Regions from separate parts of the Paenibacillus germinis genome, predicted to be linked through region 1. Evidence: predicted binding sites of a transcription regulator. Region 1 holds the regulator's gene; the other holds the start of a gene.

Region 1 (5,189 bases):
TGAACTTAGGATGAGGATAAGTCCACTCGTAGACTCGGCAAGCAAGAAGGATGATGTTTCACTTCAACTTGAGAAGACTATATAATAAGTTTAATGAAATGATATTATGCAGATCGGAGATTGACAGCCATTGTCCCCATTAAATGAACAACAATTGACTCAGATACGTGATGATCGCAAAGAACAGATCAAGAAAGCTGCTCTTACCGTATTTGCCCGCCACGGAATCGCAGGAACCAAAATGAGCATGATCGCGGCAGAAGCTGGCATCAGTCAAGGCCTCTTTTACCGTTACTATAGCTCCAAAGATTCACTATTCACTGCACTCGTTCAAGAACTCATGGAAGAAGCAGGCAAGGAAATTGCTTACATTGCTCAAATACCTGGCACTCCCGTGGAACAAATTAAAGCACTGACTCAAGGAATGCTGGATGACGACAATAAGCATGCTTTCATGCTTATTCAACAGGCACGAAAAACGGATGATGTACCTGAAGAGGTCAAGCAAGCCCTTGAACAGCATTCCCCGAAAGTTCTTATTGATCAGCTAGTCCCTATTTTTATCAAAGGGCAGCAAGCTGGAGAATTCTCTGCAGGCGATCCTAGGGAACTGTTGTCGTGGTATTTTAACATCATCAACAGTCTGATTATGCAAGAACAAGAATATGAAGAATATGGGTTTCCCAGCGTGGATATTCTTATGCGGATTATTACGAAATAAAGCTCCGCTTTGCCATACCAATTGACATTGAAAAAGAGGAATGTTATAAAGATAGGGATGGCACTCGAAGACTGAGAGTGCTAATAATCATCTCTGACTAATTTCTACATATTCGAAAGGAGATCTCCCATTGGAAAAGAAACAGTTTCAAGCTGAATCCAAACGCTTATTGGAAATGATGATCAATTCGATTTATACGCAAAGAGAGATATTTCTAAGAGAGCTTATCTCCAATGCCAGCGATGCTATCGACAAAATTTACTACAAAGCTTTGACCGATGACACGTTGGTTTTTGACAAAGATAGTTATTTCATTAAAGTGATTGCCGACAAAACGAATCGCACACTCACACTGCGTGATACGGGTATTGGTATGACGAAGGAAGATTTGGAGAATAACCTGGGGATCATTGCGAAGAGCGGATCTTTGGCCTTCAAAAAAGAAAATGAAGCAAAAGACGGTCACAATATCATCGGACAGTTCGGTGTTGGCTTCTATTCAGCGTTTATGGTTGCAGATGTCGTAACCGTAATTAGCAGAGCTTTAGGTAGCGATGTTGCTTACAAGTGGGAGTCCACTGGCGCTGATGGCTACACGATCGAAACGGCGGATAAAAATGACGTAGGCACGGAGATCATCCTGAAAATTAAGGATAATACGGAAGATGAGAACTTCGATGAGTTTTTAGACGAGTATCGTTTAAAAGCGATCATCAAAAAGTACTCCGATTTCATCCGTTACCCTATCAAAATGGACATTACCGGAAAAAGGCTGAAAGAAGGCAGCGAAAGCGACTTCGAGGATTACCAAGAAGAGCAGCATGTCAACAGCATGGTTCCCATCTGGAGAAAAAACAAAAGTGAACTGACTCCGGAAGATTACGAGAAGTTCTATCACGAGAAACATTACGGCTTCGACAAGCCGCTCAAACATATTCACGTTAGCGCAGATGGCGCTGTAGTTTATCAAGCTATCCTCTTTATCCCGGAAAATATTCCTTTTGACTATTATTCCAAAGAGTATGAAAAGGGCTTGGAGCTTTACGCCAATGGCGTATTGATCATGAACAAATGTGCGGATCTGCTTCCTGACTATTTCAGCTTCGTTAAAGGGATGGTTGATTCAGAAAGCCTATCGCTCAATATTTCCAGAGAAATGCTGCAGCATGACCGTCAATTGAAACTGATTGCCAAAAACATTTCAAGCAAGATCAAAGGCCAGCTGCAAAGCCTGCTGAAGGACGAAAGAGAGAAATATGAGCAATTCTACAAATCCTTCGGCCGACAGCTCAAATTCGGTGTCTACAGCGATTACGGAAGCCATAAGGACGTCCTGCAGGATCTATTGATGTTCCATTCCTCCAAGGAGAAAAAGCTGGTTACGTTGGACGAATACGTGTCAAGAATGCCGGAAGATCAGAAGTACATTTACTATGCTTCTGGAGAATCGATGGAAAGAATCGATAAGCTTCCACAAACAGAGCTAGTCACAGATAAGGGCTATGAGATTTTGTATTTCACTGATGATATCGATGAATTCGCGATCAAAATGATCATGACCTACAAAGAAAAAGAGTTTAAATCTGTTTCAAGCGGTGATCTTGGTATTGAAATGGATGACAGCCAAACGGAAACCGATGCTGACAAAAATGACAACAAAGAGCTTTTCGATTATATGAAAGACCTGTTGTCAGGCAAAGTTACAAATGTAAAAGCATCCAAGCGTCTTAAAAAGCACCCTGTGTGCTTATCGACCGACGGCGATGTGACGATCGAAATGGAAAAAATCTTAAATGCGATGCCGAATAATCCTAACGTGAAGGCTGAGAAGGTATTGGAAATCAACGTCAATCACGAAGTATTCGCTTCCTTAAAAGACGCTTTTGACAAAGACAAAGAGAAACTGAATCTTTATACGGCCCTGCTCTACAATCAAGCGCTCTTAATCGAAGGATTACCCCTTCAAGATCCGGTTGAATTCACGAACGATATCTGCAAAATCATGGTTTAATACGATTAAAGCACTACAACTATTACGTTGTAGTGCTTTTTTTATAGTTTCAACCACTCTTATAGTCGGGAAAGGTTTCCTTTACCTCATATTGTTTCTTCGGATCAGAGTTTGCATACACATAAGCCAATAAGCGATCTTGATCAATTCCGAGAGAGCTAGCAACTTTTACGATATCTAATTCATAAGAAATGCTTGGAATTTGATTGGACTTGACGGACATATGCTTCAACCATCCTTCGAATAATGTAATTAATGGAAACTCAATCCGCAAATATGATATAGTTTTCTTACAAACATAAATCGGTCGATAAAGGCAAAACCACTGAAAAGTGGCGACGCAAAGCTAAAGGGACTAAAATGGCATTCGATGAATGTCCAAAATGTCAGCCAGCTACCGCCTCCGTCCGATTTATGTAGAAAGACTAGGAGGGAACAAAGATGATGGGAAAAATTACGGTGGATGGTAAAATGAGTTTGGATGTACAGCAATTGATTGATAACTTGCACCTTCCAGAAAATGATCTTTTGGACATGTTCTCCTTTAAGTTTGATAACAACGTTTTAACCCAAGATGAAGCTATTCGGTTTATTCATTTTCTCAGAAGTGAACTGGACAAACGCACTCAATAAAGGAATTATGCACGAAAGCATACAAAAATACAGTCGGTTGATGTCTAAAGATTTATTTTTTTCAAATAAATTTTAATCGCATGATTGTTGATATCGTGGGAAAAACTGAGAAAAGACAACGGGAATCCCGCTGTCTTTTTCTTATTTTTTGTCATATTTAGTTATTATTTATCCCGGAGAAGTCCGGTGTCATGCTTTCCCAATATTTGCGTTAACTCCTTCAGGAACATATTAATGTCCTTAAACTGTCGGTATACGGAGGCAAAGCGAATGTACGCCACTTCATCGACGGGGTACAGCTGTTCCATGACGATTTCTCCAATGCTTAAACTATCCACTTCAGCATGAGCCGTGGTGCGAAGCTGCATTTCCACTTCAGATACCATCATCTCAAGTCTCTCCATCGATACCGGGCGCTTCTCACAAGCTCGAATCAAGCCTCTTAATATTTTCTCTCGACTAAATTCTTCCCTACTTCCATCTTTCTTAATCACGATTAACGGCGTTTCTTCCACCATCTCAAACGTGGTGAATCTTCTCGCGCACTTCTCACATTCTCGACGACGACGAATCGATTTGTTTTCATTGGCTGAACGTGAATCAAGAACTTTCGTACCGGAATAGTCACAGAACGGACACTTCATTCGCTATCTCTCCTTTCTCTTCTTTGATCTATTACCATATGTTACATGTCATGAACTTAGGAGATATGCACACAATACTATTACCAAACGACAAGGAGGTGAACAGACATGGGCGCAGGACAATCCCGCAGCAGCAATACATTAGTCGTTCCTCAAGCTAACGCAGCGTTGGATCAGTTGAAATACGAAGTAGCTCAAGAGCTAGGTATCGCCATCCCTCAAGATGGATATATGGGCAATATGGCTACTCGTGATGCTGGTTCTATTGGTGGTAACATCACTCGTCGACTGGTACAAATCGCAGAACAATCTTTGGCTGGTCAATTCAAGTAATCTTGAAGATTAGCTACTGAATCTGCAAAACAGGAAGTATTGGACTCTAAGCCCCCAAAAGGAGCTAGTCCAATGCTTCTTTATTTTTGAAGAGGAATCCTAATCCTTATTTACCCCAATGCTGAGAATAAAGCTTCGTGTATTTTTCGTAATAATAGAGCACCCGCTGTACATAATGACGTGTTTCTCCGAATGGAATTTGATTAATATGCTCTTCCGAACCATCCCAAATATCATTTTGCTTCCATTTATTCACATTCCCTTGACCTGCATTATAAGCCGCAATCGCATAAATTAAATTACCATTATAATGCTTCTTAAGCCAGCTTAAATACCAAGAACCAAGATTAATATTTACGTCCACTTTTAATAAATCTTCCTGCACATGAGGCCCTAAATTCGTGGATTCAACAATCCACTCTGCGGTGTCAGGCATAAGCTGCATAAGGCCTAATGCCCCTTTTTTTGACTCCAAATGATATTTGTAATTCGTCTCGACCCTTATAATCGCAGCAATTAAAAATGGATCTATATTGTGTTTCGCCGCGCTCTGCCTAATTTCCTGCTCAAAGTAGATCGGGTACACCTTTCTTCCGATAAAATCGCTATTCATAAAGAGAACCAGAACAAAGCAGACAAGAAGCAGGGCAAAAACTCGTTTTTTACGTAAAAAGGTCATGAAAGCCCCTTCTCTAGCCAAAACCGCTCCACTTCAGCGTTAGTTTCTTCCCAAGTACCACTATTGTCAATGACAACATCCGCGAATTTGCGTTTCTCCTCAATGGACATCTGAGCATCTATGCGATTATTTGCCGCACTTTCCGTCAGTCCATCTCGCCCAATAAGC
Region 2 (5,189 bases), on a different contig from region 1:
CTTCAGCCAACTTGTAGAACTTGTTCGGTACAATGAGACCGATGGACAGTGTCTTCAGTCGAGATTTCTCATCCGCATTAATTTTCTTACTATCTAGGAACTCCATAACGTCCCAGCCGAAAATGTTGTAGTAAGCAGCTCCTGAACCCTTGCGCTGACCCATTTGATCTGCATAGGAGAAAGCATCCTCCATAAGCTTAAGAACCGGCATAATTCCTTTTGCGGCGTTTTCCACACCTTTAATCGTTTCACCGCGACCACGTAGCTTGGACAAGTTCACGGCTACGCCACCGCCAATTTTGGAAAGCTGCATGCAGGTAGCTAGCACGTAGTTAATAGAATTAAGAGAATCGTCCATCTCCAGCAGGAAGCAGGATACCATTTCGCCTCGGCGGCTCTTACCTGCATTAAGGAACGTCGGTGTCGCTGGTTGCAAGCGTTGTTCCATCATCGAGACAGCAAGAACACGCGCAGTTTCTACGTTCCCACGTCCCAAGTACAAAGCAACAATAGCAACGCGATCCGGGAAATGTTCTAGGTATAAGGACTTGTCATCACTGCGTAAAGCGTAATCCGTATAAAATTTCGAAGCTGCCATGTAGGAGGCGAACTCGAATTGATTATCGTGGGCCACTTGATAAACATCGTTAACTTCATCTTGCGTATATTTCTCATATACGTTCTCGTAATAGTTTTGATCAATCATATAACGAACTTTAGAAGAAGTATCGGGGAAAGTGAGGCTTTTACTGTGGACTTCCTTCATAAAAACTTCAACAGCTTCTTTATCCTTCTCTAGTTGGAAAAAGCCATCCGCTCCGCGTTGCATCAATAAATTATTCAGCTCAATGTGCCGCAATTGCATGTACCCCCTGAACAAATCGTTCTACGTCATTTTTGGTGCCAGATAACTCAAACTTGGTTAACACAGGCACATCGTACTGCTGTGAGATCGTATCTGCGCTTTTGGCAAATCCGTCTCCCCAGTTGCGGTTACCACTTGCTGCTACTCCGATAAGACGAGAGGCATTGCTTTCTAGGAAAGAAGCTACCTTCGGAGGAACTTGACCAAAACCGGTTGTATAGGTAACGAGCACGAAAGGCTCGTCCATTTTCATCGCTTCCTCAATTTGAATCGCAGGCATTTTGAGTTTAGCAATAAATCGGCGAACATTTCCCGTTTTCGAATCGTAAGCAATCAGCATGGGCTTCCGTCTCCTAACACTCTCTTATTCTCTATCTAGTACCGCTTATGTAAGTAACCCTATATGTAGTAAACAAATGAATCATTCCGTGCAATCCAAGGTGGAATACGCCATTGTCTTTCGACAAAATATGCGGATTTCAGAATTACGCAACCTATGAAAAAGGCGCTAATCACGCGGTTTATAACGGAATTTGATTCTATTTTTTCACAAATTCTAGCAGTTGTGTGTTTCGCTTTTTTTACGATATCTAGTTGATAGATTCAAATTTATATCAATATATTGTGTTTGTCAACGAGCAAAAAGGCACTTTTTGACTACTAAAATACGTAAACCTAGACAGGGCGTGGCTCGGAAGGCTTTGAAAATATTTTTTCAATTTTGACTTGATTTTTTGAATTTGTCGAATACAAGATTAGGGCTTTGAGCTCACTAGATATTGATCCATTCCATTCCAAATATAGGCTCATTAAGCCGTCTCAGAGTCCGTCTAAGGTCATTAATAGCGAGGATGACACATTCCCTATCCAGAAACAAAAAAAGCTATTCACGTGCACACGAGGGTGCCATGAATAGCTTGATCATATTTCTTAACCGTTGCGTTTTTGGAAATCACTCATGAACTCAGCGAGCGCTTTGCAGGATGCATAAGGAACAGCATTATACGTAGATGCTCTCAAACCGCCTACACTGCGATGACCCTTCAACCCAACGAATCCGTTCTGCTCGGTTTCCTTGATGAACTTCTTCTCCAGCTCTTCATCCTGCAAACGGAACGTGATATTCATCGCGGAACGACTGCCAGTATCAACAGGTCCACGGTAGAAACCACCGCTTTGGTCGATTGCGCTATAAATTAAACCTGATTTCTCAAGGTTGTTTTTCTGGATGACAGCTAGTCCACCTTGTTCCTGAATCCATTTTAATACTAGGTTCATCATGTAGATTGAATAAACTGGTGGTGTATTGTACAGAGAATTGTTTTTGCTATGGATTTCGTAGCGAAGCATGGTTGGAATCGTTTTAGGCAGATCTTGTAATAAATCTTCCTTAACAATAACCACAGTTACACCAGAAGGACCTAGATTCTTTTGCGCTCCTGCATAGATCATGCCGAATTTCGAAACATCAACAGGACGGCTCAAGATATCACTGGACATGTCCCCGATTAACGGCACATTCCCTGTATCCGGAAAACTCTGGAACTGAGCGCCTTCAATCGTTTCGTTCGAAGTCAAATGCAGATAAGCGGAATCCGGATGAATGTTGATTTCATTTAAGTCCGGAATTTTCATAAATTTCTGTTCTTTCGAGCTTGCTGCGATGGCAACTTCTCCGAACAAGCTTGCTTCCTGAACAGCTTTCTCCGCCCATGCACCTGTAAGCACATAGCTGCCTACTTTACCTGGCTTTAGAAAATTAAGCGGAATCATGGCGAATTGTGTACTCGCACCACCTTGCAGAAACTGCACTTGGTACCCATCAGGGATGCTAAAAATTTGTTTCAACAATTGCTGCGTTTCATTATGAACTTGCTCGAACTCCGCGCTGCGGTGAGAAATTTCCATAATGGACATGCCGATGCCTTTAAATTCGACAAGCTCCTCTTGTGCTTTCTGCAGTACTTCGAGCGGTAATGCCGCAGGCCCTGCGTTAAAGTTATAGGCCCTATTTCCCATGAATGACCACACCTTTGCTTTTTTGTATTATGGCTATGATAGCAATATTCTCTTCATGCATCAAGTAAAACCTCAGTTGGCAATGCTAGGAGAAGAACGAAGAAGAGAACAGATTTGGATACAAAAGGAGCCTAATTTATTTATGACATTGCTTGATACGATAGGAGAAAGTTCTACAAACGCTGCGAATTCTGAAAAATCCAACACCTTAAGTTCCACGAACGCATCAAGTTCAACTAACAACTCAAGTTCCACAAACGCCTCCGAGACGTATCGGCTGTTCGTAGGCATTCAGCTCCCGCAAGACGTCCAGCGGGAGCTCGAGATATGGAAAGACAGCATCCAGAATGTGCTGCCTTTCCAAAAGTGGACGCATCCGCAGGACGTCCACGTCACGTTAAGCTTCCTCGGCGACGCATCCGCCGAGACGGCCGAAGCGCTGGCGGCCGACCTGCGCCAGCTTGCTGCAGCTGCGCTGCCGCTAACCCTGCACGCCGAGGGCCTCGGCGTGTTCGGACCTCCGGCGGCGCCGTCGATCCTCTGGGCGGGCCTCGCCGGCGACCTAGACGCGCTTGCTGCGCTGCAGCGCGAGGTCGCGGGCGTCTGCGCCCGCCACGGCTTCCCGGCCGAGGCTCGCGCCTATCGGCCGCACCTCACACTAGCCCGCCGCTACCGCACAGCGGCGGGGCCATTCAAACGCTCCGCCCTAGCAGCGGTTGGAGCGCCTACCGGCGGCTGGCCCGCGTGGCAGGTAGAGGACATCGTCCTCTACCGCAGCCACTTGGGCCGCCAGCCGGCGTACGAGCCGTTAGGCGTGTTCCCTTTTGAGGAACAACAGGCTACTTAACACCCTGCACATGATTTCCCACATTGGAATTAATCTCTTGTTTTTGTATAACTTTCAAGGATTATACAAACAATTTAACCGATTGGATTAGATTTAATAACAGAGGAGGAACCAATATGCCTGATTGGTTTGAAATTGTTTTACGTACATTATTAGCGGTTGGCGTACTTTTCGTTATGACGAAAGTGTTGGGTAAAAGGCAAGTTTCTCAACTTTCCTTGTTCGAATACATTACCGGTATTACAATTGGTAGTCTTGCGGCTTACATATCGATGGACTTGGATACGGATTGGTATCTTGGTTTGGTATCCTTAGCCGCTTGGGTCGCTTGCTCTTTAGGGATTGAATTTTTGCAGCTGAAAAGCAAAAAAATGCGGGACTTTTTTGATAGTAAAGGAACCGTACTTATTAGAGACGGAAAAGTTTTGGAAGAGAATTTAAAGAAGGAACGACTCACCACCGATGAACTCATGGAGCAATTACGAAAGAGATCGGCATTTAAAGTGGCTGATGTTGAATTTGCGATCATGGAGCCCAACGGGGAAATTAATGTTCTATTAACACGTGATAATCAACCGTTGACTCCAAAACATTTGGGCATCAAAGTCGCACCTGAGAAGGAGCCCCAAGCGGTTATCATGGATGGTGAAATTATGGATGAAGCATTAGCCACAATCGGTTTTAACCGGGGATGGCTTAAAACCGAATTGGATAAAATAGGTGTGACGATTGAAAATGTATTTCTAGGTCAAGTCGATTCCTACGGCCAATTGTATGTGGATTTATTTGACGACAAGATCATGGTACCTGTGCCACAGGAAAAAGCTTCCCTTTTTGCTACATTAAAAAAGTGCGAAGGCGATCTGATGTTATTCGGGCTTACAACGAAAAATAAAGCTGCAAAAGAGATGTACGAACACTGCTCGAAGCAAATGGAGGATATCATCGCACAATTGAAGCCCGTACTTAAGCGGTAAAATCCTTACGCGCTTGGCTAATCGAGCAGCGTCTGCGCTGTATGGTCACGGGCTAGCTTGAACATCTGCTGCAGCTGCTCAGCGGTGTTTCGCTCCACCGAGAGCGGCGGCAGCTCACTTTCGCCGAAGAACTGAGCGCCGATCGTTTCCAGACCGGCTTCAAGTGCTTCCCCGCCCACCAGCTCGCACAAGATGAACATCTTGTACACGTGATTTGCCGAGGGTGGGTGCGCGTGGCGCTTCTTATCGAAGACCGCCAGTAATCGCACCGGCTTGACATCATAGCCGGCCTCTTCCCGGGTCTCCTTGACGGCGACCTCCGATGGTGTGAGGCCGATGTCCGCCCAGCCTCCAGGCAAAGCCCAAGCACCGTCGGTTCTTTCCTTCACAAGCAGCAGCTTGTTCTCACTCAAGATAACGGCCCGAATATCTACTTTCGGCGTCTGATACCCCGTGTCGCTGGCGAACAAAGCCGTCACCT

Evidence for each region. The regulator NrdR, encoded in region 1, represses ribonucleotide reductase genes. The targets are predictions, from matches to a motif close to AACACNATATATNGTGTT.
Region 2: a site for NrdR is predicted at 1,477-1,494, ahead of nrdI (class Ib ribonucleoside-diphosphate reductase assembly flavoprotein NrdI). Genes of this name have one in related genera too.

What each region holds. Positions count from the first base shown of each region.
Region 1 covers NZ_WHOC01000070.1:195,069-200,257, forward strand. Annotated here, with positions in the region: gene GC102_RS14285 (alpha/beta fold hydrolase) at 1-85, shown strand, start outside; gene GC102_RS14290 (TetR/AcrR family transcriptional regulator) at 131-721, shown strand; gene htpG (molecular chaperone HtpG) at 852-2,732, shown strand; gene GC102_RS14300 (hypothetical protein) at 2,782-2,955, opposite strand; cyclic di-GMP riboswitch class I at 3,038-3,134, shown strand; gene GC102_RS14305 (hypothetical protein) at 3,174-3,365, shown strand; gene nrdR (transcriptional regulator NrdR) at 3,530-4,009, opposite strand; gene GC102_RS14315 (alpha/beta-type small acid-soluble spore protein) at 4,118-4,342, shown strand; gene GC102_RS14320 (lytic transglycosylase domain-containing protein) at 4,449-5,021, opposite strand; gene coaE (dephospho-CoA kinase) at 5,018-5,189, opposite strand, start outside.
Region 2 covers NZ_WHOC01000137.1:41,951-47,139, reverse strand. Annotated here, with positions in the region: gene nrdE (class 1b ribonucleoside-diphosphate reductase subunit alpha) at 1-859, opposite strand, end outside; gene nrdI (class Ib ribonucleoside-diphosphate reductase assembly flavoprotein NrdI) at 846-1,205, opposite strand; gene serC (3-phosphoserine/phosphohydroxythreonine transaminase) at 1,796-2,884, opposite strand; gene thpR (RNA 2',3'-cyclic phosphodiesterase) at 2,883-3,731, shown strand; gene GC102_RS24945 (DUF421 domain-containing protein) at 3,848-4,708, shown strand; gene GC102_RS24940 (NUDIX hydrolase) at 4,726-5,189, opposite strand, start outside.